Regions from separate parts of the Pseudomonas sp. 13B_2.1_Bac1 genome, predicted to be linked through region 3. Evidence: predicted binding sites of a transcription regulator. Region 3 holds the regulator's gene; each other region holds the start of a gene.
What was found. The regulator FliA, encoded in region 3, starts transcription of late flagellar genes. The targets are predictions, from matches to a motif close to CTAAAGTTTNNNNNNNNNNNGCCGNTAA.

Region 1 (9,766 bases), on a different contig from region 3:
GACCACGGCGATGATCTTGATGATCGCGAACCAGAACTCCACTTCGCCAAACAGCTTGACCGTCAGCACGTTCAGCGCGAACAGCGTCAGCAGCATGCCCACGGCCGGCATCCAGGCGGGCACGTCCGGGAACCAGTACTGGAAAAATCCGCCGACCACCACCGCATCCCCGACCACCGCCACGCTCCAGCTCAGCCAGTACGACCAGCCCAGGAAGAACGCCGCACGCGGGCCCAGGTACGCGCCGGCAAAGTCGGCGAAGCTCTTGAAGTTGAGGTTCGACAGCAGCAGCTCACCCATGGCGCGCATCACGAAATACACGAACAGCCCGATGATCATGTAGATCAGGATGATCGAGGTGCCGGACAGCGCGATGATCTTGCCGGAGCCCATGAACAGGCCGGTGCCGATCGCACCGCCCATCGCCATCAGCTGGATATGGCGGTTGTTCAGGGTGCGTTGCAACGCAGGCTTTTCATCCAGCCCGGGCGTGGTTGTTTTCATCACAAAACCTCTTGTTATGTTTTTGAGTTTTGGCAGAAAAAAGTCGAGCAGCGAGGGTTGTTGGAATCAGGCGGTCGCGCTTTCGAACCCGTGCAGCACGTTGACGGCGTTGATGCCGATCTCATCGACCATGTAGCCACCCTCCATCACGAACAGCGTCGGCACGCCCACGCTGGCGATGATCTCGCCCATGCCGACGAAGTCCTGGCTGTCGAGCAGGAAGTGGCTGATCGGGTCGTCCTTGAATGTGTCGACGCCGAGGGAGATCACCAGCACCTCGGGGGCGAAGGCGCGCAGTTGGCGGCAGGCGTCGAGCAACGCGACCCGGTAGTCGGCCCACGTGGTGTTTTTCGGCAATGGGTAGTTCAGGTTGAAGCCCTCCCCCGCGCCGGCTCCGCGCTCACTGCTGGCGCCGGAAAAGTACGGGTAGGAGACGGCCGGGTCACCGTGCAGCGAGATGAACAGCACGTCCGGCCGCGAGTAGAAAATGTTCTGCGTGCCGTTGCCGTGGTGGAAGTCCACATCCAGCACCGCCACGCGCTGGGCGCCCTGGGTGATGGCCTGTTGCGCGGCAATCGCGGCGTTGTTGAGGTAGCAATAACCGCCCATGTACTCGCGGGCGGCGTGGTGTCCCGGCGGACGGCACAAGGCGAAGGCGCTGTGATGGCCTTCATCGATCAGGGCCAGGCCGGTGAGTGCGATGTCAGCGCTGGTTTTCACCGCGTTCCAGGTGGTACGGGTAATCGGTGAGCCGGCGTCCATGGCAAAGAAGCCGAGCTTGCCATCAATGAATTCCGGCACCTGTTGATTGGCCAGGTCACGCACCGGCCATACCAGCGGCAGTGCGTCGTGGCTGCGGCCGATGGCGGTCCATTCGGCCCAGGCATGTTCAAGGAACGCCACATAGCGTTCGCTGTGCGCGTTGACGTAACAGGCCCGATCAAAATGGCGCGGCACGATGATATCGCCCAGCCCGACATGCCGGACGCGGTCACGCACGGTGTCGGCGCGACTGGGTTGTTCGAATGAGGGCTTGAGCACGCCGTCCTTGAGTTCGGTGCCATGGTGCAAACGGTGGTCATCACTAAAAACAGTCAGCATTTGTCGGTATCCGCCAGTAAAAGACAGGCTCTATTTTGTTCTGGCAGAGCCGGGCTTTCTTTGCTTTTACTTGCGCCGCTGTTAGGTTTATCGGGAATTTTTACCTATTCGGCTGCCCATCATGAAAAATAAAACCAAACAGGTCGCTCTCGACGACACTGATCTCGCCATCCTCGCCCTCTTGCAGGAGGACGCGAGCATTTCCAACGCGCAACTGAGTGAGCGCCTGTCGCTGAGCCTCACGCCCTGCTGGCGGCGCCGCAAACGCCTGGAAGAGGAAGGCGTGATCAAGGACTACCAGGCCAACCTCGACCGCAAGATGCTCGGGCTCGACATCCTGGCGTTTGTGCATGTGCGCTTCGCGATCCATACCGACCATGCGCCGGACGCCTTCGAGGCGGTGGTCAGAGACCTGCCACAAGTGCTGTCGTGCCACAAGATCACCGGCGACGCCGATTACCTGTTGCAGGTGCTGGCCGAGGATCTCGACAGCTACAGCGAGTTCGTCGAAAGCGTTTTGCGCCGGCAATTGGGGATTGCGTCGATCCAATCGAGCCTGGCGCTGAGGGAAGTCAAGGCAACCAGCCGAGTGGCGATTGCGCGACGCGATTGACACCCCGGTACAGGGGTGATTCCTGCAGCGCATAGCCAAATGCCATCCGCTGCAGATGTGAAAAATTCGTTAACTAATTCTCCCCAATGGCTTTTTTGCGACAGAACCTTCTGGCACACTGATGCGAATAATTATCATCATCTTTATTATTCGCCATGGAGGGCGCTTGGGGAGAGTCAGCTTCATGTCTGTGCAACAACACGGCGGTAACGGTTTTTCATTCAACCTGATGGCCCTGGCGGTCTGCCTGGCCAGCTCCCAAGCGGTCTTTGCCGACACCGAAGCGCCAGCGGCCACGCTCGAGCTGGGTGCCACGCAAATCTCCGGTGACAGCCAGCTCGGCGAAACCACTGAAGGCACGCAGTCCTACACCACCGGCGCGATGAAAACCGCGACCAAGCTGCCATTGACGATGCGTGAAACGCCACAGGCCGTCACCGTTATCACCCGCCAGCGCATGGACGACCAGGCCATGACCAGCATCAACGACGTGGTCAACGCCACGCCCGGGTTGTTCCTCAATTACTCCAGCGGCCCTGGCCGGCAGTCCTACACCTCACGCGGTTTCGACATCGACAACCTGATGTACGACGGCATCCCGAGTGGCTACAACGGCGTTAGCGTGGGTGCCCAGCCGAACCTGGCGATGTTCGATCGCGTCGAGGTCGTGCGCGGTGCCACCGGCCTGGTGACCGGCGCAGGCAACCCTTCGGCCGCCATCAACCTGATCCGCAAGCGCCCGCTGGATGAGCAGAAAGTCACCCTCACCGGTGCCGCCGGCAGTTGGGACGACTACCGTGGCGAACTTGACGCCTCCAGCCCACTGAATGACAGCGGCACCCTGCGTGGCCGGGTCGTCACCTCCTACCGCGACGCCAACAGCTTCATCGACAAGGTCGAGGAAGATCACGGCCTGTTCTATGCCGTCACCGAAGCCGACCTCAGCGAAGACACTACCCTGACCCTGGGTTTCTCCAACCAGAAGGACAAGACCAACTACTTCTGGGGTTCCTCGATGATCGGCCAGGACGGCCACCACCTGAACCTGCCGCGCTCCTACAACCCCGGCACCGACTGGGAAAACAAGGACCAGGAAATCAACACGGTCTTCGCCGAACTGCGCCAGCGCCTGGCCAATGACTGGAACCTGCAGGTCAACGCCAATTACGCCCAGCAGAACGCATTGTTCTCCGGTTCCTACCAGTCGCGCTGGGTTAACAACACACCGGCCCGGACGGTCTACCAGGCCGCCTTCGATGAGGACCAGGCCGGCGTCGACGCCTTTGCCAGCGGGCCCTTCCAGGCCTTCGGGCGCACCCACGAACTGGTGGTGGGGGCCAGCAAGCGGGTCTACGACCTGACCACCCACAACTACAGCCCGTACGACACCAACTGGCCTCTTACAGCCGGCAAGCCGGACTTTGTGCACACCAACAACGACCACGAAGTCACCACCCAGGACGGCGTCTACGTGACCACCCGCCTGAGCCTGGCCGACCCGCTGAAGCTGATCCTCGGCGCGCGCCTGGACTGGTACGACTACAACAACCGTGATGGCGACGGCGACTACCATGTGACCCGCAACCTGACCCGCTACGCCGGCTTGATCTACGAACTGGACGACCATCACTCGGTCTATGTCAGCTACAGCGACATCTTCACGCCGCAGAGCGAAAAGGACACCGCGGGCACGCCGGTCAAGCCGATCGTCGGCAAGAACTATGAAGTCGGCATCAAGGGCGAATACCTCGGCGGTGCGCTGAATGCGAGCCTCGCGCTGTTCAACGTCGACCAGGAAAACCGCGCCGTCCAGATCTTCCCGCAAACCTGCCCACAGGCCACGTGCTACGAAGCCTCGGGCGAGATTCGCAGCCAGGGTATCGACGTCGAGTTGCAAGGCGCCCTGACCGAGAACTGGCAGGTCGGCGGGGGCTACACCTACGCGCGGACCCACACCATAAAGGATGACGCCAACCCGCAGAAGGTGAACAAGCAGTTCGACACCGACACCCCGGAGCAGCTGTTCAAACTGACCACCCGCTACAACTTCCAGGGCCCGCTGGAAAAACTCCGGATCGGCGGTAACATTTCCTGGCAGAGCCGCATGTACAACGACGTCCCGCTCAATGACGGTGGCAACTACCGCCTCAAACAGGGCGCCTACGCGGTCACCGACCTGATGGCCGGCTATAAGGTCAACGAGCACCTGGACCTGCAGCTCAACGCCAACAACATCTTCGACCGCCGCTACTATTCGTCCATCGCCAACTCGGTGAGCTACGGCGGCGACGCCTACGGCACCCCGCGCAACATGATGATGACGGCCAAGTACAGCTTCTGATCCAGGCTGGACGCCCACGGCGTGCCCCAATAGGCCTTGTGGGTCACGCTGTTCGCCGCGCTTAAAGTCCCCCGCAGGGATGCCGATAAACTCTTGGCATCCCTGATCCTGCAAAATTCCTGATACCTGCTTTGCTCGAACTGCGGGCCCACGTGGCACGCCGCATGCTTTGTTCCTGGCCAGTCCACATGGAGTAAGAGTGAATGCCCGTCCGCACGCGTTTCCTGGAGCACTACCGCAAGGCCGACCGCATCATGCTGGCGTTGATCTGGCTGATGTTCCTGTTCTCGCTGGGCCTGGCGTTCTGGCACGACACCCTGCTGCAGGCGGTGATCGTGGGCGGCGGCACCAGCGTGGTGCTCACTGCGCTGTATCGCGCCGTTGGCGGCCGCCGCGTCATGCGTTGCGCGCTCGGGGCCGGACTGATGGTGATGGCCGCGCTGCACATCAACCAGGCGCAGGGCGTGATCGAATCCCACTTCGGCATCTTCGCGCTGTTGGCAGTGCTGACGTTTTACCGCGATTGGCTGCCGATCCTGATCGCGGCGCTGACCATCGCCGTGCACCACGTGGTCTTCCATGCGTTGCAGCATCAGGGTTTCCCGGTGTTCGTGATGGAGCATCACGGCGGCTGGGGCATGGTGTTCGTCCACGCTTTCTATGTGGTGATGGAAACCATCGCCCTGCTCTACCTGGCCGTGCACAGCCAGGCCGAAGCTGTCGAAAGCCAGGAAATGCTCGAGAAAATGCTCGCCGTCACCTCCCAATTCACCGTGGCAACCGCCCAGGGCGAAGGCAAGGTGCACGTGTCCCTCACCCAGCGTTTCGACCACTTCCTGCAGCAGATCACCCATCTGATCGACGGCGTCGCCCGCGACTCCCACGGCCTCGGCCAACTCGGCCAGGCCCTCGCCAGTACCAGCGGCACCCTGGAAACAGGCGCGCGGCACCAACTGGCCGAAATCAGCCAGATGACCGGCTCGATGCAACGCATGGAAGACGCCATGGGCCACATCGCGGTGCACGTCGAGCACGCGGTGGAACACGCCGGCAAGGCCAGCCAACAGATCATTCGCGGCCAGGAAAGCGTCGGCCGCGCCCAGCAGGAAATCACCCAACTGGCCTCGCGCCTCAGCGGTGCCAACCAGACCGTGGAAGGCCTGGCGGTGCAAGCCGAGCAGATCGGCACGGTGCTGGAGGTGATCAACAGCATCGCCAACCAGACCAACCTCCTCGCCCTCAACGCCGCCATCGAGGCAGCCCGCGCGGGCGAGCAAGGCCGTGGTTTTGCCGTGGTCGCCGACGAAGTCCGCAGCCTGGCGCAACGCACCGCCGTCTCCACCCAAGAGATCAAAACCATCATCGAAAGCCTGCAGCAAGGCAGCCGCGAAGCCGTCGAGGCCATGCACGACAGCCGTCAGGGTGTGGAACGCTGCGTACAAGACAGCCAGGTCGCCGTGCAAATGCTGCAGGCGGTCGGCCTCGACATCGCGCAGATCGACCAGCTCAACGGCCACATCGTCAGCACCACCCGCGAGCAGACCTCGGCGAACCTGGAGATTGTCGGGCGATTGCAGGCCGTGCAGAGCATTGCGCAGAGCACCGCCAATGACGTGGAAACCCTGGCGCGCAGCAGCGAGCAGTTGCCACCGATTGCGGTGCGGCTGGATGCGCTGGGGCGCAAATTTCACGCTTGAGGCCCGAGCGCTCATGAACCCTAGCGTTGCCCGCGTGATCGATAGGGTCCAGGCATCAGCGGATAGGTTACACTCGCCGCCCTAAACATCTGCCAGGGAGGCGACCATGAGCGTTCGCGGTAAAGACCGACAAATCGACAATATCGAGTTCAACGTCGGCGACATTGCACGCAGCAAAGCCTTTTACGGTGGCGCATTCGGCTGGACATTCGTCGACTACGGCCCCACCTATACCGAGTTCACCGACGGCCGCCTCACGGGTGGCTTCACCACCGGCGTACCGGTTCGACCGGGTGGTCCCTTGATCATCCTGTATGCGGATAACCTCGCTGAGACACAACAGCGGCTGCACACCTTCGGCGCGGTCATCACCCGCCAGACCTTCGCCTTCCCCGGCGGCAGCAGGTTCCACTTCACCGACCTCGACGGCTATGAACTGGCCGTATGGACGGCACACGAGTAAGCCTGCCGCGTCCCTTCATCGATCATCGATTGTACTTTCTGACATGGATTCAGGTTTTTTCATGCGCAAAATTGCCCTGCCGTTTTTGACCCTCTTGTGCCTTCAAGGCTGCGCCGAAATGCCGGCCTACTCGAATGTGGACTCCAGTGAACCGCGCGATGAGGCTCGCTACACCATCGTCGAAACCGACACCTACGCGGGAAGGCCCAACCGCAGCTTCCTGGACCTGCAGCCGGACCTGAACATCATCCGGGTCAACGATAAAAAGGTCGGCAATATTCCGTTCTCGACCTACTACTACAAAAATGACTCACCGCAACGCGCCGTGCTGGTGCCGGGCAGCTACACAATTCAACTGGAGTACCGGCTGCCGCGGTACTTCATGTTTGCGGACTTGGAATTCGAGGGAAAACCCGGGCAGAAGATCATCGCGCGCTCGCAGTACATTGGACTGAATCGGCTGAAGATCTGGCTGGAGGATTCGGCGACGGGGGAAGTGGTGAGCAAGGGCATGCACTAAGGCTCCAGGCCCGCACGGCTGAGGTGGCTGCCGCTGGAAACTCAATCGTGCGTTAATCCGGGGCCAGGCGCAGCGACAACGCCTCAATGACTTGCGCCACCAGGCTGTCGGCGCTGTGGGTCCCGTCAACCTGCAGCACCGCAGCGGTTTGACTGGCCAACCATCGCGTGTGCCAGGCTCGATTGCGGCCGCCAAAGTGCGGATCGTCGTATTGCGAGGCCCATTCGCGAAAGGCCACATGGATCGCGTGCATGTCGCCGCCGGGTGCGATCCGGTCGCCAAAGCGTTGCTGTTCACGCGCGGCCAGGCGTTGAAGGCGGACTGGCGTTGCAGTGTCCACGAAGACAATCAGCTCGACCTGGGTGATCAATTCGTCGCCCCAGTTCATACACGAGCCCGTCAGCACCCAGTCTTCGTCGCCGAGTCTTTGCTGCATCAATGACACGCGCTCAGGCGCGGCACGCTTGGTGGTGAACGGCGGGTCCGTGGGCATCCAGTAAAAATCATCGACATCGACATGGAGCACGCCCAGCCGCGCTGCGAGGTTCTGGCCCAGCGTGGTCACGCCCGCGCACGAGGCACCGGTGATGTAAACGCGCATTTTTCCTCCCTGCAGACACATCGATTTCGAGGCCCGCACGATAGCCTAAATCCACCCTGATTGAATAAAACGACATCCTTGCACCTTCGCGACAAACACGTTACAAAGCCTCAGCAAGTTGTACGACGTCCTAACAATAAATCGCCATCCCCGATGATGGCGTCCACTGTTCGAGCCCCCATCATGACTGCGCCTGCCCCCATTCAAACCACGCCTGCCCTGTTCTCGCGGCACATCGCCGTGTTGATTCTGCTCTGTATGGGCTGCGCCTTTGCCGGTAACCACATTGCCGCTCGCGTGGCGTTTGATGATGGGGCCGGCGTGCTGCTGGCGATTCTGATGCGCTCGGGCGGCACCTTGTTGGTACTCGCCGTGCTGGTGCTATGGCAACGCCAAAGCCTGCGCCTGCCGTCCGGTGCATGGCGCTGGCAAGTGCTGCTGGGCCTGCTCATCGCCACTCAAAGCCTGTGCCTGTACTCGGCCGTGGCCCGCGTGCCGGTTGCGCTGGCGTTACTGGTGGCGAATGTCTTTCCGATTTTGCTCGCGCTGCTCACCTGGGCATTCGGCGGCCCGCGCCCCACTGCTCGCACCGCACTGCTGATGGGTTTGATCCTGGTGGGCCTGGTGTTCGTGCTGGACGTTCCCGGGCGCCTCTCAGCCAGCGCAGAGATCGGCCCGCAATGGCTGCTCGGTGTCACCCTGGCATTCTGCGCCGCCTTTGTATTTGCCTGCGCCCTGTGGATCACCGACCACAAGTTGTCGCAGGTACGCGGTTCCGTCCGTAGCCTGCTGACGATCTTCATCGTGTTCAGTAGCGTCAACCTTGCCGGCGTCAGTGGTGCCCTCGCCGACGGCCTGAACCTGCCGGCAACCAGCACCGGCTGGCTGGCACTCGCCACACTGGTCGTGCTCTACGGCACGGGCTTCATCGTGTTGTTCATTTCGGTGCCGCGCCTGGATATGCCGCGAAACGCGCCGGTGATGAACATCGAGCCACTGGCGACGCTGCTGATGGGCTGGATCGTGCTCGATCAAATGCTCAGCGCCGGGCAGATCGCCGGTGGCGTCATCGTGGTAACCGGGATTGTGCTGCTGACGTATCGCAAGTCTGCGCAGCCTGTCGCCAAGGCCGCGTAAGGCTTGATGCAGTCCTGAACGGCGTGTGTTGTCAGATCGACACAGGCCGTTTTTTTCGTCACGCCTGCGCGTCAACATCATCCAGCCTCGCCCATCGATAGTCCCCCCGCTGCACCTGGCCCAATTCCTGCCTTCTCCTCCGTCGACACGTCGCTGTTGACTACGCGGACGACTCTTTTGAGCCCCGCCGCCCAAGCCCCGCCCCCGATAATCAAGCATCCCCGATCCCATCCCGAGGCCTTCCCCCATGACGAGCCCCTCCACCGAACAGGTCAGCCCCCACACCCTGCGAAAGGTCATCATCGCCGCCGGCATCGGTAACTTCGTCGAGTGGTTCGACTTCGCCGTCTACGGCTTCCTCGCCACCACCATCGCGCAACAATTCTTCCCCAGCGGCGACACCAGCGCCGCGCTGCTCAAGACCTTCGCGGTATTCGCCGTGGCGTTCGCTTTCCGGCCCCTGGGCGGGGTGTTCTTTGGCATGCTCGGCGACCGCATCGGGCGCAAACGCACGCTGGCCATGACGATCCTGCTGATGGCCGGTGCCACCACCTTGATCGGCCTGCTCCCGACTTACGCCGCCATCGGCGTTGCAGCGCCGATTCTGCTGTCGCTGATCCGCTGCGCCCAGGGTTTCTCCGCTGGCGGCGAATACGCCGGGGCCTGCGCCTATCTGATGGAACACGCGCCCAGTGACAAGCGCGCCTGGTACGGCAGCTTCGTGCCGGTGTCGACGTTTTCCGCGTTCGCTGCCGCTGCCGTGGTGGCCTACGCCCTGGAGGCGTCGTT
Region 2 (9,766 bases), on a different contig from region 3:
CACGGGTGACCAGACCACCCAGACCCCGTTCACCTTGCAGACCTTCAACAACATGCTCTCGCAGTTCGGCATCAAGGTGCCGGCAGGCTCGGGCAACGTGCAGCTCAAGAACGTCGCCGCCGTATCGATCAGTGCCGACTTGCCGGCGTTTTCCAAGCCGGGCCAGGTGGTAGACATCACCGTGTCGTCCATCGGTAACTCGAAAAGCCTGCGTGGCGGCACCCTGTTGATGACGCCCCTGAAGGGTATCGACGGCAACGTCTACGCCATCGCCCAGGGCAACCTGGTGGTCGGCGGTTTTGATGCCGAAGGTCGCGACGGTTCGAAGATCACCGTCAACGTGCCGTCGGCCGGGCGTATTCCCGGGGGCGCCACGGTCGAGCGGACCGTGCCGAGTGGTTTCAACCAGGGCAACAGCCTGACCCTGAACCTCAATCGCTCCGACTTCACCACCGCCAAGCGCGTGGTCGACAAGATCAACGACATGCTCGGCCCTGGCGTGGCCCAGGCCATCGACGGCGGCTCGATCCGCGTCACCGCGCCGCTCGACCCAAGCCAGCGCGTCGACTACCTGTCGATCCTGGAAAACCTGGAAGTCGATCCGGGCCAGGCCGTGGCCAAGGTCATCATCAACTCGCGGACCGGCACCATTGTGATCGGCCAGAACGTCAAGGTCTCGCCAGCGGCAGTGACCCACGGCAGCCTGACCGTGACCATCACCGAAGACCCGATTGTCAGCCAGCCTGGCCCGTTGTCCAACGGCCAGACCGCAGTGGTACCGCGTTCGCGCGTCAATGCCCAGCAAGAAGCCAAGCCGATGTTCAAGTTCGGCCCCGGCACCACCCTGGATGAGATTGTCCGCGCGGTGAACCAGGTGGGCGCAGCCCCCGGCGACTTGATGGCGATCCTCGAAGCACTGAAACAGGCCGGCGCCTTGCAAGCCGACCTGATCGTGATCTGAGGCCATGGCCATGGATATGCGCAAGAGCGGGATCAGCAGCACGGCGGACTCGGGGTCCTACTCCGACCTGAACCGGCTTAACCAGCTCAAGGTCGGTGACGACAAGAACAGCGAAGGCAACATGCGCAAAGTGGCGCAGGAGTTCGAGTCGCTGTTCTTGAGCGAGATGCTCAAGTCGATGCGCTCGGCCACTGAAGCGCTGGGCAAGGACAACCCGCTGAACACCCCGGCGGCCAAGCAGTATCAGGAAATGTACGACCAGCAACTGGCGGTCTCGATGTCCCGCGAGGGCGGTGGTATCGGCCTGGCCGACGTGCTGATGCGCCAGATGCAGAAGAACAAGCCGGTGGACGCCCAGGCGGCCACCTTGCAGGGCCCGGCGGCAGCCGAGCCGGTGAAGAAAGCCGCAGTGCCGACCGAGATTGCCGCCGGCACCCAGGCCGAAGGTCCGCTGGGCCGTTCCAATGGCCAGCGCCCACTCTGGGCTTACCGCGTGGCGGTCCCCGAGGGCGCCAGCGCGCATGCCAACGATATGGAGCTGATGAACCAGCGCCGTATCGCGTTGCCGAGCAAACTGACCGATCGCCTGCTGGCCGGCATCGTGCCGAGCACCGACGCAACCACCGTGGCCCAGGCCGCGCCGCTGCGTAACAGCGCGGCTGCCGACAACGTGATCAACAGCAGCGCACGCACCTTTGCCGTGCCCAGCGGGCGCATGCAGGTGTACGGCCGCGCCGTCGCCCAGCCACCGTTGGCGCCGGCGAAGAAGGCCTTCAGCTCGCAGGATGAATTTGTCGCCACCATGTTGCCGATGGCCAAGGCGGCCGCCGCGCGTATTGGCGTCGACCCCAAATACCTGGTGGCCCAGGCCGCCCTGGAAACCGGCTGGGGCAAGTCGGTGATGCGCGCCGAAGACGGCAGCAGCAGCCACAACCTGTTCGGCATCAAGGCCGGCCAGAGTTGGCAAGGCGGCCAGGCGCGCGCAATCACCAGCGAGTTTCGGGATGGGGCAATGGTCAAGGAGACGGCACAGTTCCGCTCCTACAATTCCTACCAGGACAGCTTCCATGACCTGGTGACATTGCTGCAAAGCAATGATCGCTATAAAGAAGTTGTGAAGTCGGCCGACAACCCGGAACAGTTTGTACGCGAGTTGCAAAAAGCCGGATACGCAACCGATCCGGACTACGCCAGCAAGATTTCGCAGATCGCCAAAACGATGAACAGTTACCAGAACTACGCTGCCGCTGGCGCAACCACACATTTATAAGGTCTGAACCATGAGTTTGCTCAGTATCGGGATGTCAGGGCTTAACGCCGCTCAAGGATCGTTGTCGGTCTTGAGTAATAACATTGCCAACGCCAATACCGCGGGCTATTCGCGTCAGCAGACCACCCAGAGCGCCAATGCGTCGAACCCGTACGGCGGCGTGTTCATCGGCAGCGGCACGACCCTGGCTGACGTGCGTCGGGTGTACAACGAGTACCTGGACACCGCCTACCAGAACAGCACCGCGCTCAATAGCGATGCCGCGGCGTACCTGGACCAGGTCAGTGCCGTCGACAAGACGCTGTCGGACAAGACCACCGGCATGTCGGCCGTGCTCAGTTCGTTCTTCGCTGCCGTGCAGACGGCGTCGGCCAACCCCAACGATACGTCGGCCCGCCAGATTCTGCTCACCAACGCCCAGACCTTGAGCAACCGGTTCAACTCGATCTCCAACCAGTTGGGCCAGCAGAAAGAAACCATCAACAGCCAGCTGACCTCGATGGCCGACCAGGTCAATCAACTGACCTCGTCGATTGCTTCCCTGAACAAGCAGATCAACCAGGTCCAGGGCTCGTCGAACACCACGCCGGCCAACCTGCTGGATGCGCGTGCCGAGGCCGTGCGCTCGCTGAACGAGCTGATTGGCGTGACCGCCAGTGAGAAAAACGGCGTGTTCAGTGTCAGCACCGGCAGCGGCCAATCGCTGGTGCTGGGTGACCAGTCCAACACGATTTCTGCAGTACCGAGCAAAGGCGACACCAGCCAATACACGATCCAGCTCAACATGGCCGGGAACACCGCCGTCGACCTGGGCAACGTGATCAGCGGCGGCAGCATCGGCGGCCTGTTGCGCTATCGCAGCGACGTGCTGATGCCGGCGATCAACGACCTGGGTCGGATTGCCATCGTCACCGCCGACGCGATCAACAGCCAGTTGGGCCAGGGTGTGGACCTCAACGGTGAATTCGGCGCCTCGATGTTCAAGGACATCAACAACGCGGCGTCCGTCGCCCTGCGCAGCCAGGCGGCACAAGGCAACACGGGTGACGCCAGCCTGGGCGTGACGATTACGGACAGCAGCAAGCTGACCAACTTCGACTACAAGGTCTCGTTCAACGACGGTACCAACCTCAACAAGGTCACCGTGCTGCGTTCCGACGGCAAGGCCATGGGTACCTACGATCTGAGCGCCACGCCGCCGCCGGTAATCGACGGGGTTACCCTGACGATCAAGAACGGCGCGGCCGGGGTAAAAGAGGGTGACAGCTTCAAGGTCAGCCCGACCGCCAACGGCGCCAAGGAAATCGGCACCGTGCTGACCGATCCGAGCAAGATCGCGTTTGCCGCGCCGTTGCAGGGCGAGGCCGGCAAGAGCAACCAGGGCACCGGCACATTTACGCCACCGACCCTGACGGTGCCCATCGACATTGAGGGCGGGGCTGACGCCGCGCAGCTGCGCGTCGGCATCGCCAACTCGATGCCGGTGAAAATGGTATTCGGCGACAAAGCCGCCGATGGCACCCAGAGCTACACCCTGAGTAACGCCAAGGGTGAGCCTATCGGCACGGGCACTATCGTTCCGGGCCAAGCCAACAAGATCACCATCAATGTGCCGATGCGCGATGCCAGCGGTACTTTGCTCGATCCGGCCAAGAGCTTCAGCTTCGACACCACCGTGGCCGGTTCGCCGACCAGCGGTGACAGCACCTCGTTCTCGTTCAATGCCACCGGCAAGTCCGACAACCGCAACGCCCAGGCGCTGATCGGTCTGCAGACCAAGGCGACCGTCGGTGTTGGGGCGGATGGCAGTGGCGGGCTCAGCCTGGTGGGGGCCAACAGCAAGTTGGTGTCGACCGTCGGCGCCAAGGCCGCTGCGGCCACCACCGACACCACGGCTACCACCGCGCTGTTGACGGCCAACAAGAACGCGCGCAACTCGGTATCCCAGGTCAACCTGGACGAGGAGGCGGGCGACATGATCAAGTTCCAGCAGTACTACACCGCGTCGTCGCAGATCATCAAGGCTGCGCAAGAAACCTTCAGTACGCTGATCAATAGTCTTTAAGGGAGCCTGGGACGATGCGCATTTCTACACAGCAGTACTTCGACACCAGCGCCACGCGCTATACGGATAACTACTCCAGCGTGGTCAAGGCGCAGCAGCAGGCGAGCTCCGGCGTGCGTGTGCAAACCGCCGCGGATGATCCCGTTGCCGCCCAGCGCCTGCTGATGCTGCAACAGCAGAAAGACATGCTGGCCCAGTTCAGCGGCAATATCACCAGCATTCAAAATACGCTGACCAACGAAGAAAGCGTCCTGACTGCGATCAGTAACACGATCCAGGCCGGTAGCCAGCTGGCACTGCGCGCCGGTGGCGTGACCAGTGATGCCGACCGCAAGTCGATTGCGGTCGAGGTGGGCGCGCTTGAGGATCAACTGCTGGGCTTGCTCAACAGCAAGGATTCGGCGGGCAACTACCTGTTCTCCGGCTCCAAGACCGATACTCCGCCGTACTCGCGCAACAACGATGGCACTTATAGCTATCAGGGCGACGAAAACGAGCTGAGCCTGCAAGTCTCCGAGACGCTCAACGTGCGCACCGGCGACACCGGCAAGACCATCCTCGAAGGGGCGGTCAACACCAGTCGCACCCAGTCCAATTACCTCGCACCTGCCACTGCGCCAGTGCCGCCGGCGATTTCGCCGCCGCTGGTGGATGATCACAAGGTCGCGATTTCGGCGGGCCTGGTGGGTTCGGGCATCGACTACACCAAGCAGTTCGCCGATGGCCAGCCGTACAAGGTGACCTTTACCAGCAGCACCCAGTACGTGGTGACGGACAAGGACAACAACAACATTACCTCGCAGCTGCCAGGTAATGGCACGTTCGATTCCACCAAGGAAGGCAGTGCCAGCATCAACATCCGCGGGGTGAAGTTCGATATCACCGTCGACCTCACCGATACCGCCACCGGGCCTGACGCCGATGCGCTGGTCGCCGGGCGCGAATTCAGCCTGAGCGCCAAGCCGGACGCCTTCAACACCTCGCGGACCCCGAGCAACACCTCGTCGGCGCAATTGACCAATGGCCAGGTCAGCAGCGCGGCCGGCTACGCCAGCACCTTTCCGAACAGCGGCGTGTTGATCAAGTTCGATGACACCGACGCGACGGCTTATAAAGTCTATGCCCAGCCGTACACCGCCAACAGCAAGTCGATTGGCGAGGGCGTGATCAACGCCGGCACTCCGCCGGCTCCGAACACGATCACCGCGGCGGGGGTCACTTTCGAGGTGAGCGGCACGCCGAATGTGGGCGATCAGTTCTCGATCGGCAACAGCACCCAGAAAACCCAGAACGCCCTCGACACCCTGAGCCAACTGCGCCAGGCCCTGCAACAGCCGGCAGACGGTATCCCGGGCGCGCGGGTCAAGCTCCAGGACGCCTTGAACGCGGCGGTCGCCAACCTCACCAGTTCGTCCGACCAGGTCGACAACGTGCGCGGTTCCATCGGCGCGCGGCAGAACGCGCTGACGGTGCAGGCCAGCGAAAACACCAGCGTCGGCCTGGCCAATACCAGCACCATGAGTGCGCTGGCCAACGTCGACATGGGCGAGGCGGCGATCAACCTGACCTTGCAGCAAACCATGCTGGAAGCCTCGCAACTGGCGTTTGTGAAAGTCTCGCAGTTGAGCCTGTTCAACAAGATGTAAGCGCTGGCATGTCAAGCGGCCCAGCCTGGAAACAGGCTGGGCCGTTGTCGTTTCTGGGATTTAATTGTTTGAAGGTTTTGCATAAAGCACACAAAATTGAGTGACCTGTGAGTCATAAAGCGCATCTTCACTGTATCGTGTGAAAAGGATAAGTCGTCACAGGGTCCGTGCGGGGCGGCTTTCAGCGAGATTTTTTATGGGGTTATCCCCTTTATTGTCAGCACCCCAGGCGTGGTCCGGGGGTGTTCTCCAGCTATTTAGTATTGGGAAGCCACAATGATTGGCATAAAAAGCATCGCCAGTTACGTGCCGGCAGACGGGATCGATAACTACGCCCAGGGTGCCAAATTCGCCAAGGATGAAGAGTTCATCATTGGCAAGATCGGCTCGGCCTTCCTGCCGCGCAAGGAAGCGGCGCAGGAAACCTCTGACCTGTGTGTCGAGGCGGTCAACGCTTTGTTTGCCAACAACCCGGATTTGAAGCGCGAGTCCATCGACGCGCTGATCGTCGTCACCCAGAACGGCGACGAAGAGGGCCTGCCCCACACTGCCGCCATCGTCCAGGACAAACTGGGCCTGCCGACTCACGTCGCCGCCTTTGATATCTCCCTGGGCTGCTCCGGCTATGTCTACGGCATCTACGCGATGAAGGGCTTCATGGAAGCCGCCGGCCTGAAAAACGGCCTGCTGATCACCGCCGACCCGTATTCGAAGATCGTCGACCCGGAAGACCGCAACACCACCATGCTGTTCGGTGATGCCGCCACCGCTACCTGGATGGGCGAAGACGCGCCGTGGTTGCTCGGCAAGTCCAAGTTCGGCACCGACGGTTCCGGCGCGCCGCACCTGAAGGTCAGCGATGGCGTGTTCTTCATGAATGGTCGCCAGGTATTCAACTTCGCCTTGCTCAAGGTGCCGGCGCATTTGCACGAGCTGCTCGATGAGTCGCAGCTCAAGGCCGATGACATCGATGCATTCTGTATTCACCAGGGCAGTGCGGCGATTGTCGACGCCGTGGCGCGTCGTTTCGAAGATGCGCCGGTGGACAAGTTCATCAAGGACATGGTCGAGACCGGCAACACCGTGTCGTCGAGCATTCCGCTGCTGTTGGAAAAGCACGTGATGGACGCCACCTGGAAGCGCGTGGCCATCAGCGGTTTCGGGGTTGGCCTGTCGTGGGGTTCGGCGATTCTCTATCGCCCGTGACGCTTTAATAGCGACAAACAAAAACGCCGATGATCGAAAGATCATCGGCGTTTTTTATTTGGCGCCAGAAAAGCCAATGTTTGTTGGGTTTTGCGCAGGCGTAAACCCTTGAATTGCAAGGGGTGGCACGGCGCCAGTAAAAAAAATCAAAAAAATCCTCAAGCAACCGGCTACCACGACGATAACTATTACGTAGGTTCTCAGGCCACACCCGGCGGTTGCCAGGGCCGGAAGCCGCAGTATCCATCCAACGAGGATTTCGTCATGGCTTTAACAGTAAACACCAACATTGCTTCGATCACTACTCAGGGCAACCTGAACAAAGCTGGCGGCGCCCTGGCCACTTCCATGCAGCGCCTGTCTTCCGGCCTGCGTATCAACAGCGCTAAAGACGACGCTGCCGGCCTGCAGATCTCCAATCGCCTGACCAGCCAGATTAACGGCCTGGGCCAAGCTGTCAAAAACGCCAACGATGGTATTTCCATCGCTCAGACTGCTGAAGGCGCAATGCAGGCTTCGACCGACATCCTGCAGAAAATGCGTACCCTGGCTCTGTCCTCCGCTACTGGCTCCCTCAGTGCTGACGACCGTAAGTCGAACAATGACGAATACCAGGCTCTGACTTCGGAACTGACCCGTATCTCGCAGACCACTACCTTCGGTGGCCAGAAGCTGCTGGACGGTTCGTACGGTACCAAAGCAATTCAGGTTGGCGCCAATGCTAACGAAACCATTAACCTGAGCTTGGACAACGTCGCGGCGAATAACATCGGCTCGCAGCAGATCAAGTCGGGGGCGATTAACGTGCAGGCCGACACCAAAATTACCGTTACTGGTAATGGTCAGTCGGAAGGCGTAGACATCAAACAAGGCGCCTCGGCAAAAGATATCGCCAAAGGCCTGAATGGTTTGATCGGTGGTTTGAGCGCTACTGCCAGCACCGAAGCGAAATTCACCGTCGATGCAGCAGCTGCCAAAGCGGCACCGGCATCGTTCACCCTTACTGTCGGTGGTCAGGACGTTCAATTCGTAGGTGTTACCAGTAATGCCAACTTGGCTGATCAATTGAAGTCAAATGCTGCCAAGCTGGGCATTAGCGTTAGCTACGACCAGACCAAAGATGAGTTGACTGTTAAATCAGACTCGGGTGAAAACCTGGCTTTCACCGCGGCAACTGATGCTGGTTCCGTTCTGGTAGCGACTAAAGATGGTACGGGCAAATTTGGCACTGGTGTTGCAGTTACTAGCACCTTGGTCGCTACCGGTGCGGTCAGTCTTGACTCGGCCAGCAGCTACTCGTTGACTGGTACAGGCACTGGTGTTGCCGATATCTTCGGTACTAATACTGCATCCGAAAAAACCAGCATTGCCCAAACTAGCGTTACTAGTTCCGACAACGCTCAAAACGCACTTGCTGTAATTGACAAAGCGATCGGTACCATCGACGGCGTGCGTTCGGGCTTGGGTGCTACCCAGAACCGCTTGACCACCACTGTAGACAACCTGCAGAACATTCAGAAAAACTCCACTGCTGCGCGTTCCACCGTTCAGGATGTCGACTTCGCTGCTGAAACCGCCGAACTGACCAAGCAACAAACCCTGCAATCGGCTTCTACCGCGATCCTGTCGCAGGCTAACCAGCTGCCATCCGCTGTACTGAAGCTGCTTCAGTAATCCCAGCGCTTGGTAACTAACGGAAGGGCGCGTCTACGTGCCCTTCCGTTTTTTCGGTTTAGAGGAGATTGGACATGGACATGAGTGTAAAGCTGAACCAGTCTTATCCGCCGGTTGCACCTCAGAGCGCGCCTGTTCAAGTGGCAGCCGACAAAAGCACCACCCAAGTCCAGGAAGTCCCCGCCATCGGCAAACAGCCTGAGCGTGCGGACCTGGAAAAAGCGGTAACCGATATTCGCGAATTCGTACAAGCTGCCCAGCGCAGCCTGGATTTTTCCATTGATGACACGACTCACCGTGTGGTGGTCAAGGTCATCAATACCGACAATGGTGAAGTGATTCGCCAGATTCCGTCGGAAACGGCATTGAAACTGGCACAGAGCCTCTCCAGCGCAAGCCACGTGTTGTTTGACGACAAGGCTTGAGCTGGCATGAAACTTGTTGCTGAGTTGTCTTGAGGCGTAATAAGTCAAGATAACGGCAGCCACCGAACAGGAGATAGATGATGGCGGGTTCAACGGTAAGTGGTATCGGTTCGAACATCGATACGCAAGCGATCGTGACATCCTTGGTCAATGCCGAAAAGGTGCCCAAGCAGACGCAGATCAATACCGCGTCCCAGAAGGCGACCACCACGCTGTCTTCGATCGGCAAGATTCAGGCAGCGCTGGATGCGTTTCGTGGTGCGCTGGACACTATGGCCGCGAGCTCCGGCTTCACGGGTTTGACCGGTTCATCCTCGGATGAAAAAGTTGCGACAATGACGGCGAGCAACACGGCCTCCAACGGCAGCTTTCGGTTGATTGTCAGTCAGCTTGCCCAGGCCTCGAAGCTGTCGACCCAGAATTTCAAGGGCGGTACCTCGACGGTGGTGAATACCACTGACAAGCCGACGACATTGACTATCAGCCAGTCCGGCAAGAACTACGACGTCAGTATTCCTG
Region 3 (9,766 bases):
AAGGGCAAGCGGCCCGATCCGCTCAAGGACCTGCCCATCCCGCCGGAGCTGCGCCGCGATTCCTGACTGCTCGGCTGATGCGCGCTTTGTGGGGAGCGGGCTTTTTGTGGTGATAAGGCTTGTTGTGGCGAGCGGGCTTGCCCCGCGTTGGAGTGCGAAGCGCTCCCAATCCAGCCACCGCGGTCTAACAGTCAGACCGAGTCGCCAGGTTTCAGGGCTGCTCCGCAGCCCAACGCGGGGCAAGCCCGCTCGCCACAGTGAGTGCGTTCGCTACAACAAGCCCGCCCGCCGCATCCGCTACCACTCGTCGGCAACCCTCGTCTACCTGTCAACTTTGACAGTAGCCAGCGCCGTCCTCTCGCGCTTCCATGGCTCCCTACTGTGCACAGGTCATCCAGCGATGTAGAGGGCGTAGTGATGGAAGCGGTGATGGGCACGATCAAATCCTACAGCCGAAAAACCGGAAAAGGCCTGATTGCGCTGGATGGCGATGATGAGCCGGTGCATGTGGATCGCACCAGCTCAGCTGGCATCTGGCTCAAGAAAGGCTTGCGCGTGCAATTCGCGAGGATCCATTGCCCCCAAGGGGTGTATGCGTTCCATATCAAACTTATCTAGCGGCATGCATGCCTGGCTGTTGGCGGTGTGTTCACCGACCAATAATGTGGGAGCTGGCTTGCCTGCGATGACTGAGCTCAGCCTGGCCCTTCAGGTGGCTGACACACCGCCACCGTAGGCAAGCTCCTGCATTTGAAACGCGTTCCCCTCGACGATCGTCGCCCTGAAACCAAAGTTGGAAGGCTTCTTGCAATACCGCCTCCAGGACGCCTCCCGGCGTCAAAAGTTTGCTTCAAGGAAACGAGGAATACCGGTGGTGGATCGCTCTCAAATGCTCGGCACGGCCCGTACGACCCTGACTGACCTCTCGCGAGGCAATCTGGGTGTGCCGTTGTTGTTGCTGGTGATGCTGGCAATGATGATGTTGCCGATGCCGCCGTTCCTGCTGGACGTGTTCTTCACCTTCAACATTGCCCTGTCCGTGGTGGTGTTGCTGGTCTGCGTATACGCCCTGCGACCGCTGGATTTTGCGGTATTCCCGACCATCCTGCTGGTGGCGACCCTGTTGCGCCTGGCGCTCAACGTGGCGTCGACGCGCGTGGTAATGCTCCACGGCCAGGACGGCCACGCCGCCGCCGGCAAGGTGATCCAGGCCTTCGGTGAGGTGGTGATCGGCGGCAACTACGTGGTGGGTATCGTGGTCTTCGCGATCTTGATGATCATCAACTTCGTGGTGGTGACCAAGGGCGCCGGGCGGATTTCCGAGGTGAGCGCGCGCTTTACCCTCGACGCCATGCCCGGCAAACAGATGGCCATCGACGCCGACCTCAACGCCGGCCTCATTGACCAGAACCAGGCCAAGTCGCGCCGTCTGGAAGTGGCCCAGGAAGCCGAGTTCTACGGCTCCATGGACGGTGCCAGCAAATTCGTGCGCGGTGACGCCATCGCCGGCCTGCTGATTCTGTTCATCAACCTGATCGGCGGCATGGCGGTCGGGATCTTCCAGCACGGCATGACCTTCGGCGATGCCGGCAAGGTTTACGCCTTGCTGACCATTGGTGACGGTTTAGTGGCGCAATTGCCATCACTGTTGTTATCCACAGCTGCCGCGATCATGGTGACCCGTGCTTCGGGCTCCGAAGACATGGGCAAGCAGATCAGTCGCCAAATGTTCGCCTCGCCCAAGGCCCTGGCCGTGGCGGCGGGCATCATGGCGATCATGGGCATCGTGCCAGGCATGCCCCACGTGTCGTTCCTGAGCATGGCGGCCATGGCGGCCGGCGGTGCCTACCTGTTCTGGAAGAAGCAGAACGCGGTCAAGGTCCAGGCCCAGCAGGAAATCGCGCGCCAGCAGGAACTGCTGCCGTCGCCGGCCCGGGCCCAGGAAACCAAGGAGTTGGGCTGGGACGACGTGACCCCGATCGACATGATCGGCCTGGAAGTCGGCTACCGCCTGATCCCGCTGGTCGACCGTAACCAGGGTGGCCAATTGCTCGCGCGGATCAAGGGGGTGCGCAAAAAGCTCTCGCAGGACCTGGGCTTCCTGATGCCCACCGTGCATATCCGCGACAACCTCGACCTGGCCCCCAGCGCCTACCGCCTGACCCTGATGGGGGTGATCCTGGCCGAAGCCGAGATCTACCCGGATCGCGAACTGGCGATCAACCCGGGGCAGGTATTCGGCAGTCTCAACGGCATTACCGCCAAAGATCCGGCTTTTGGTCTGGACGCGGTGTGGATCGAAATCAGCCAGCGCAGCCAGGCGCAGTCCCTGGGGTACACCGTGGTGGACGCGAGTACCGTGGTCGCCACCCACCTCAACCAGATTCTGTACAAGCACTCCCATGAGCTGATCGGCCACGAAGAAGTCCAGCAATTGATGGGTTTGCTCGGCAAAGCCTCGCCAAAACTCGCCGAGGAACTGGTGCCGGGCGTGCTGTCGCTCTCGCAACTGCTCAAGGTCCTGCAGGCGTTGCTGGCCGAGCAGGTGCCGGTACGCGATATCCGCAGCATTGCCGAGGCTATCGCCAACAATGCCGCCAAGAGTCAAGATACTGCCGCCCTGGTGGCTGCAGTGCGCGTCGGATTGTCGCGCGCAATCGTCCAAAGCATTGTAGGGCTTGACTCTGAGCTGCCTGTGATCACCTTGGAACCAAGGTTGGAACAAATATTGCTCAATAGTATTCAGAAGGCAGGACAAGGCCAGGAAGAGGGCGTTCTGCTGGAGCCAAGCATGGCTGAGAAGCTGCAGCGTTCGTTGATCGATGCCGCGCAGCGCCAGGAAATGCAGGGCCAACCAGTGATCCTGCTGGTGGCCGGCCCCGTCCGGGCGATGTTGTCGCGGTTTGGGCGCCTGGCAGTACCGAATTTGCACGTTTTGGCTTATCAGGAAATTCCTGACAACAAGCAAGTGACTATCGTCGCGACAGTAGGGCCCAACGGCTGAGGGTAGTGGGTTATGCAAGTTAAGCGTTTTTTCGCCGCCGATATGCGTCAGGCCATGAAACTGGTTCGTGATGAGCTGGGCGCCGACGCCGCGATTATCGGTAACCGTCGTATTGCCGGCGGTGTCGAGCTGACGGCTGCCCTGGATTACACTCCCCAGGCCCTGGCCCCGCGCGTCCCGAACATGGAACTCGAAGACGAGCTGCGCAAGACGGCCTCGCGCATTGTCTCGGCCCAGGCCGAACTGAGCATGCGTGGCGACAGCGACGCCACTACCAACCGCCAGTTGTTCGCCGGCCTGCCGCTGACCGCTGCCGAGCCGCTGGTCGAGCCTACCTTCGTTGAACCCCCGCGTCCTGCAGCGCCGGCCCCGGCCGCCGCAGTCGACCAGCGCGTGTTCGACTCGATGCGCTTTGAACTCAATGGCCTGCGCGAGCTGCTGGAAGTGCAACTCGGCTCCCTCGCCTGGAACCAGCTGCAAGGCAGCAAGCCGCAACAGGCCAACCTGTGGCGTCGCCTGCAACGCATCGGCCTGTCCGGCCCGTTGTCGCGCGACCTGCTGGCCCTGACCACTGAAATCGAAGAACCTCGCCAGGCCTGGCGCATGTTGCTGGCCCACTTGGCGCGGATGATCGTCACCCCGGAAATCGAGCCGCTGGAAGAGGGCGGTGTGATCGCCATGGTCGGCCCTGCCGGCATGGGCAAGACCACCACCCTGGCCAAGCTGGCCGCCCGTTACGTGCTCAAGTACGGCGCGCAGAATATCGCGCTGGTGAGCATGGACAGCTACCGTATTGGTGCCCAGGAACAGCTCAAGACCTTGGGCCGGATCCTCAATGTGTCGGTGACCCATGTCGACCCGGGCCAATCCCTGGCCAACGCCCTCGACCCGCTGCTGCGCAAGCGCGTGGTGTTGATCGACACCGCCGGCCTGCAAGCCAGCGACCCGGCGTTGCGCATGCAGCTGGAAAGCCTGGCCGGGCGCGGCATCAAGTCGAAAAATTACCTGGTGCTTGCAACCACCAGCCAGAAACAGGTTCTTACCGCTGCGTACCATAGCTACAAACGCTGCGGCCTGGCCGGCTGCATCCTCACCAAGCTCGACGAAACCGCGAGCCTGGGCGAGGTGTTGAGCCTGGCCATCAGTCATGAGTTGCCGGTCGCCTACCTGACCGACGGCCCGCGGATTCCGGATGATCTGCATCTGCCGCGCCGTCATCAGTTGGTCAGCCGTGCAGTCAGCGTGCAAATGCAAGAAGAGCCTAGCGAGGAAGCGATGGCCGATATGTTCGCCGACCTCTATCACAGCCCGGCAAAGCGGGTGGGTTGAGGGCAGGATGAACACCGTGAAATGTACCTACATCGATGGTCTGCAAGCGATTCACGCGGCCAAGCCATGTAGCCTGCGTCTAAGCAAGACAAGGTAAAGAAATAAAATGGGCAGCATGCATCCCGTACAGGTGATCGCGGTGACCGGCGGCAAAGGTGGCGTCGGGAAAACTAACGTGTCAGTGAATTTGTCCCTGGCCCTGGCAGAGCTTGGCCGTCGCGTCATGCTGCTGGATGCTGACCTGGGGCTGGCGAACGTCGACGTTCTGCTGGGGCTGACGCCCAAACACACGCTTGCCGATGTGATCGAAGGGCGCTGCGAGCTGCGCGACGTGCTGCTGCAGGGCCCTGGCGGTATCCGCATCGTGCCGGCCGCCTCCGGCACCCAGAGCATGGTGCACCTGAGCCCGGCGCAGCATGCCGGCCTGATCCAGGCGTTCAGCGATATCGGCGACAACCTCGACGTGCTGGTGATCGACACCGCCGCCGGGATTGGCGAGTCCGTGGTCAGCTTCGTGCGCGCTGCGCAGGAAGTCCTGTTGGTGGTCTGCGATGAACCCACCTCGATCACCGACGCCTATGCCCTGATCAAACTGCTTAACCGTGACTACGGCATGAACCGCTTCCGCGTGCTGGCGAACATGGCCCAGAGTCCACAGGAAGGGCGCAATCTGTTCGCCAAGTTGACCAAGGTCACGGATCGCTTCCTCGATGTCGCCTTACAATACGTCGGCGCAGTTCCCTACGACGAGTGTGTACGCAAGGCTGTGCAAAAGCAGCGTGCAGTCTACGAAGCGTTCCCTCGTTCCAAATGCGCCTTGGCGTTCAAGGCTATTGCCCAGAAGGTCGATACCTGGCCGTTGCCTGCCAACCCTCGGGGGCATCTGGAGTTTTTCGTCGAGCGATTGGTGCATCAGACGAGCGCAGGACCGGTGCTATGACATCCAGCGGCTACAACCTTTACAAGAAATCGGCACGTGACAGCCAGGGTGAATTGATTGAGCGCTATGCGCCGCTGGTCAAGCGCATCGCTTATCACTTGCTGGCACGCCTGCCCGCCAGCGTCCAGGTCGAAGACCTGATCCAGGCGGGCATGATCGGCCTGCTCGAAGTGTCGACCAAATACGACGCGAGCAAGGGCGCGAGTTTCGAGACGTATGCGGGTATCCGCATCCGTGGCGCGATGCTCGATGAAGTGCGTAAAGGTGACTGGGCGCCGCGTTCGGTGCATCGCAATACGCGCATGGTCAGTGACGCAATTCGCGCAATTGAAGCAAAAACCGGTCGCGACGCTAAAGATCACGAAGTTGCGGCCGAACTCCAATTGAGTCTCGACGATTACTACGGGATTTTGAACGATACCTTGGGCAGCCGCCTGTTCAGTTTCGACGACCTGTTGCAGGACGGCGAACACGAAGGGCTGCACGAGGACGGCGCGAGTGCTCATCTGGAGCCGTCGCGCGACCTGGAGGATGAACGCTTCCAGGGTGCGTTGGCGGACGCGATTGCCAATTTGCCGGAGCGTGAGCGACTGGTGTTGGCGCTGTACTACGACGAAGAGCTGAACCTCAAGGAAATCGGTGAGGTCCTGGGGGTCAGCGAATCGCGGGTCAGCCAGTTGCACAGCCAGTGCGCAGCCCGCTTGCGGGGGCGTTTGGGAGAGTGGCGAGCGCGCTGACAGGCAGTGTTGGGGAGCACTGCAAACCACACCGCGAGGGTGATTGACCCTCGCGGGATCGGCCCGTGGTGCCCCCGGCAGTCCTTTTTGTGTAATGCCTGTTGATTGAAATGGCGCGTCCAGGTGCTGGGCGCGTTTAAGACTGCTTGGAGGTCGAATTGGACAAGAACATGAAAATCCTCATCGTTGATGACTTCTCAACGATGCGGCGGATCATAAAAAACCTGTTGCGTGACCTTGGGTTCACTAACACGGTCGAGGCGGATGACGGCATTACGGCGATTCCGATCCTCAACAGCGGGAGCATCGACTTTCTGGTAACGGACTGGAACATGCCGGGCATGACCGGTATCGACTTGCTGCGCCATGTGCGCGCCGACGAAAAACTGCGCAGCCTTCCCGTGCTGATGGTGACCGCCGAAGCCAAGCGTGAGCAGATCATCGAAGCCGCCCAAGCCGGGGTCAACGGTTACGTGGTCAAGCCATTCACTGCATTGGCCTTGAAAGAGAAGATCGAAAAAATCTTCGAACGCATCCACGGCTAATGCCATCGCGGGGGAGCTATGGAGCATAAAGAAACGTCACAGGGAGACTTTGAGTCGACCCTGAAAAAGCATGCTCACCAGTTGGTCGACAGCCTTGAAAAAGGCCAGTTCGGCGACGCGGTGCAGTTAATCCATGAGCTCAACCAGACCCGTGACCGCGGCCTGTATCAGGAAGTGGGCAAGCTCACACGCGAGCTGCACAGTGCGATTGTCAATTTCCAGATTGACCCGCACATGCCCCAGGCCGAAGAAATTTCGCAAATCACCGACGCGACCGAACGCCTGTCCTATGTGGTCAGGCTGACTGAAGCGGCGGCCAACCGCACCATGGACCTGGTGGAAAACGCCACGCCTCTGGTCAATGGCATGGCCACCGAAGCCCAGGCCCTGAGCCACGATTGGGGCCGCTTCATGCGCCGCGAAGTGGGGGCTGAGGAGTTTCGTGAACTGGCGCGTCGGGTCGACGGATTCTTGTCACGCAGCGAGCAGGAAAACCGCACGGTTTCCAGCAACCTCAATGACATTCTGCTGGCCCAGGATTACCAGGACCTCACCGGCCAGGTGATCAAGCGTGTGACCCAGTTGGTCACCGAAGTGGAAAGCAACCTGCTCAAACTGGTGCTCATGGCCGGCCAGGTAGACCGTTTTGCCGGCATCGAACATGACCGTGAAGCGATCCTCTCGGAAAAAGATCCACAAAAACATCTCGCCAAGGGTGAAGGTCCGCAGATTCATGCCGATAAACGTGAAGACGTTGTGTCAGGTCAGGATGACGTAGATGACCTGTTATCCAGTTTAGGCTTCTAAGGAGCACCCACATGAGCTTCGGCGCCGATGAAGAAATCCTTCAGGATTTCCTTGTAGAGGCCGGCGAAATTTTAGAGCAACTGTCCGAGCAACTGGTCGAGCTGGAAAGCCGTCCGGATGATGCGAACCTGCTCAATGCAATTTTTCGCGGTTTTCACACTGTAAAAGGGGGCGCCGGCTTCCTCCAGCTCCATGAGCTGGTGGAGTGCTGCCACATCGCCGAGAACGTGTTCGACATCCTGCGCAAGGGTGAGCGTCACGTTGACTCGGAATTGATGGACGTGATTCTCGAAGCACTGGATGCGGTCAACGGCATGTTCAGCGAAGTCCGCGAACGTGCCCCGATCACTGCGGCCACCCCGGAACTGCTCGCCGCCCTGGCGCGCCTGGCAGAACCGGCAGACACCTCGGCAGCGCCCGTGGCGCAAGCTGAGCCTGCGCCTGTGGCAGAGCCTGAAGCGGATGTGACGGACAGCGAGTTCGAGCAGTTGCTCAACTCCCTCAATGCGGTGAAAGCCGAGGCTGAAGCGCCTGCTGCAGCCGCGCCACAAGCGCCGACCAGCGAAGACATTACCGACGCAGAATTTGAATCCCTGCTCGACCAGCTGCACGGCAAAGGCCAGTTCGCGGCCGACGCCGTGGCCCCTGCCGCCGCTGCGGATGCGCCTGCCGCGTCGACCAGCACCGACATCACCGATGACGAATTCGAAGCACTGCTCGACCAACTGCATGGCAAAGGTACCTTCGCGGCCGACGCCTTGCCGGAAGTCGCCGCGACTGCCACTGCGCCGGCCGCTGCGGCAGAACCTGCGGGCGACGGTCTGATCAGCGACCACGAGTTCGAATCCCTGCTCGACGAATTGCACGGCAAGGGCAAGTTCAGCGAAGTGGCTCCGGCTGCCGCCGCGACCGCCACCCCGGTGGCGGCAAAACCGGCGCCGGCCAAGGCCGCTGCACCTGCTGCCAAACCGGCCCCGGCACCTGCCGCCGCCCCGGCTGCTGCTCGCGCGCCGGCCGCTGCCGTGGCCGAGAAGCCGGCCAGTGAAGCCGAAACCACCGTGCGGGTCGATACCGCGCGCCTGGACGACATCATGAACATGGTCGGCGAACTGGTGCTGGTGCGTAACCGCCTCGTGCGCCTGGGCCTGAGCAGTGGCGATGAAGCCATGCAAAAGGCCGTGTCGAACCTCGACGTGGTCACCGCCGACCTGCAGACCGCCGTGATGAAGACGCGGATGCAGCCGATCAAGAAAGTCTTCGGGCGCTTCCCGCGTCTGGTTCGCGACCTGGCACGCCAGCTCAAGAAAGAGATCAACCTGGAACTGGTGGGCGAAGAGACCGACCTCGACAAGAACCTGGTCGAGGCCCTGGCCGATCCGCTGGTCCACTTGGTGCGCAACGCCGTCGACCACGGCGTCGAAACCCCGGAAGAGCGCGAAGCTTCGGGCAAGTCGCGCAACGGCAAAGTGATTCTGGCGGCCGAGCAGGAGGGTGACCACATCCTGCTGTCGATCACCGATGACGGCAAGGGCATGGACCCGACCATCCTGCGCAATATCGCGGTCAAGCGCGGCGTGATGGATAAGGACGCCGCCGACCGCCTGACCGACACCGAGTGCTACAACCTGATCTTCGCCCCAGGCTTCTCGACCAAGACCGAGATTTCCGACGTGTCCGGCCGTGGCGTCGGCATGGACGTGGTGAAGACCAAGATCAGCCAGCTCAACGGCTCGATCAACATCTACTCGACCAAGGGCCAGGGTTCGAAGATCGTCATCAAGGTGCCGTTGACCCTGGCGATCATGCCGACCCTGATGGTGATGCTGGGCAACCAGGCGTTCGCCTTCCCGCTGGTCAACGTCAACGAAATTTTCCACCTCGACCTGTCGCGCACCAACGTGGTGGACGGCCAGGAAGTGGTGATCGTGCGCGACAAGGCGTTGCCACTGTTCTACCTCAAGCGCTGGCTGGTGGCATCGGCCAAGCATGAAGAGCAGCGCGAAGGCCATGTGGTGATTCTCTCCGTGGGCACCCAGCGTATCGGCTTCGTGGTCGATCAACTGGTGGGCCAGGAAGAAGTGGTCATCAAGCCTTTGGGCAAAATGCTGCAGGGAACCCCGGGCATGTCGGGTGCGACCATCACCGGTGACGGTCGGATCGCGCTGATTCTGGATGTTCCGAGCATGCTCAAGCGTTACGCCGCTCGGCGTATTTGATTCTGGTGGGGCAGGGCGGTTTGCCCGCCCCGTCTAACGGAGTGTTTATGGTAGTCAAGGTCCTGGTGGTGGACGATTCGGGTTTCTTCCGCCGCCGCGTCTCGGAAATTCTTTCCGCCGATCCAACGATTCAAGTGATCGGCACGGCCACCAACGGCAAAGAGGCGATCGATCAGGCTATCGCGTTG

Region 1: a site for FliA is predicted at 4,621-4,648, ahead of NTD80_RS31260 (methyl-accepting chemotaxis protein). Genes of this name have one in related genera too.
Region 2: a site for FliA is predicted at 7,306-7,333, ahead of NTD80_RS01230 (flagellin). Genes of this name have one in related genera too.

Annotation. Positions count from the first base shown of each region.
Region 1 is NZ_JANLOH010000095.1:41,540-51,305, forward strand. It holds gene NTD80_RS23755 (amino acid permease) at 1-504, opposite strand, end outside; gene NTD80_RS23760 (histone deacetylase family protein) at 571-1,605, opposite strand; gene NTD80_RS23765 (Lrp/AsnC family transcriptional regulator) at 1,727-2,218, shown strand; gene NTD80_RS23770 (TonB-dependent siderophore receptor) at 2,403-4,559, shown strand; gene NTD80_RS31260 (methyl-accepting chemotaxis protein) at 4,763-6,256, shown strand; gene NTD80_RS23780 (VOC family protein) at 6,363-6,719, shown strand; gene NTD80_RS23785 (hypothetical protein) at 6,781-7,239, shown strand; gene NTD80_RS23790 (adenylate kinase) at 7,292-7,840, opposite strand; gene NTD80_RS23795 (EamA family transporter) at 8,024-8,977, shown strand; gene NTD80_RS23800 (MFS transporter) at 9,225-9,766, shown strand, end outside.
Region 2 is NZ_JANLOH010000006.1:16,133-25,898, reverse strand. It holds gene NTD80_RS01255 (flagellar basal body P-ring protein FlgI) at 1-961, shown strand, start outside; gene flgJ (flagellar assembly peptidoglycan hydrolase FlgJ) at 966-2,231, shown strand; gene flgK (flagellar hook-associated protein FlgK) at 2,242-4,296, shown strand; gene NTD80_RS01240 (flagellar hook-associated protein 3) at 4,311-5,942, shown strand; gene NTD80_RS01235 (ketoacyl-ACP synthase III) at 6,219-7,148, shown strand; gene NTD80_RS01230 (flagellin) at 7,413-8,822, shown strand; gene NTD80_RS01225 (flagellar protein FlaG) at 8,897-9,247, shown strand; gene fliD (flagellar filament capping protein FliD) at 9,328-9,766, shown strand, end outside.
Region 3 is NZ_JANLOH010000114.1:50,469-60,234, reverse strand. It holds gene flhB (flagellar biosynthesis protein FlhB) at 1-66, shown strand, start outside; gene NTD80_RS29850 (cold shock domain-containing protein) at 418-618, shown strand; gene flhA (flagellar biosynthesis protein FlhA) at 890-3,004, shown strand; gene flhF (flagellar biosynthesis protein FlhF) at 3,017-4,333, shown strand; gene fleN (flagellar synthesis regulator FleN) at 4,440-5,273, shown strand; gene fliA (RNA polymerase sigma factor FliA) at 5,270-6,010, shown strand; gene NTD80_RS29825 (chemotaxis response regulator CheY) at 6,181-6,555, shown strand; gene NTD80_RS29820 (protein phosphatase CheZ) at 6,574-7,362, shown strand; gene NTD80_RS29815 (chemotaxis protein CheA) at 7,374-9,578, shown strand; gene NTD80_RS29810 (chemotaxis response regulator protein-glutamate methylesterase) at 9,626-9,766, shown strand, end outside.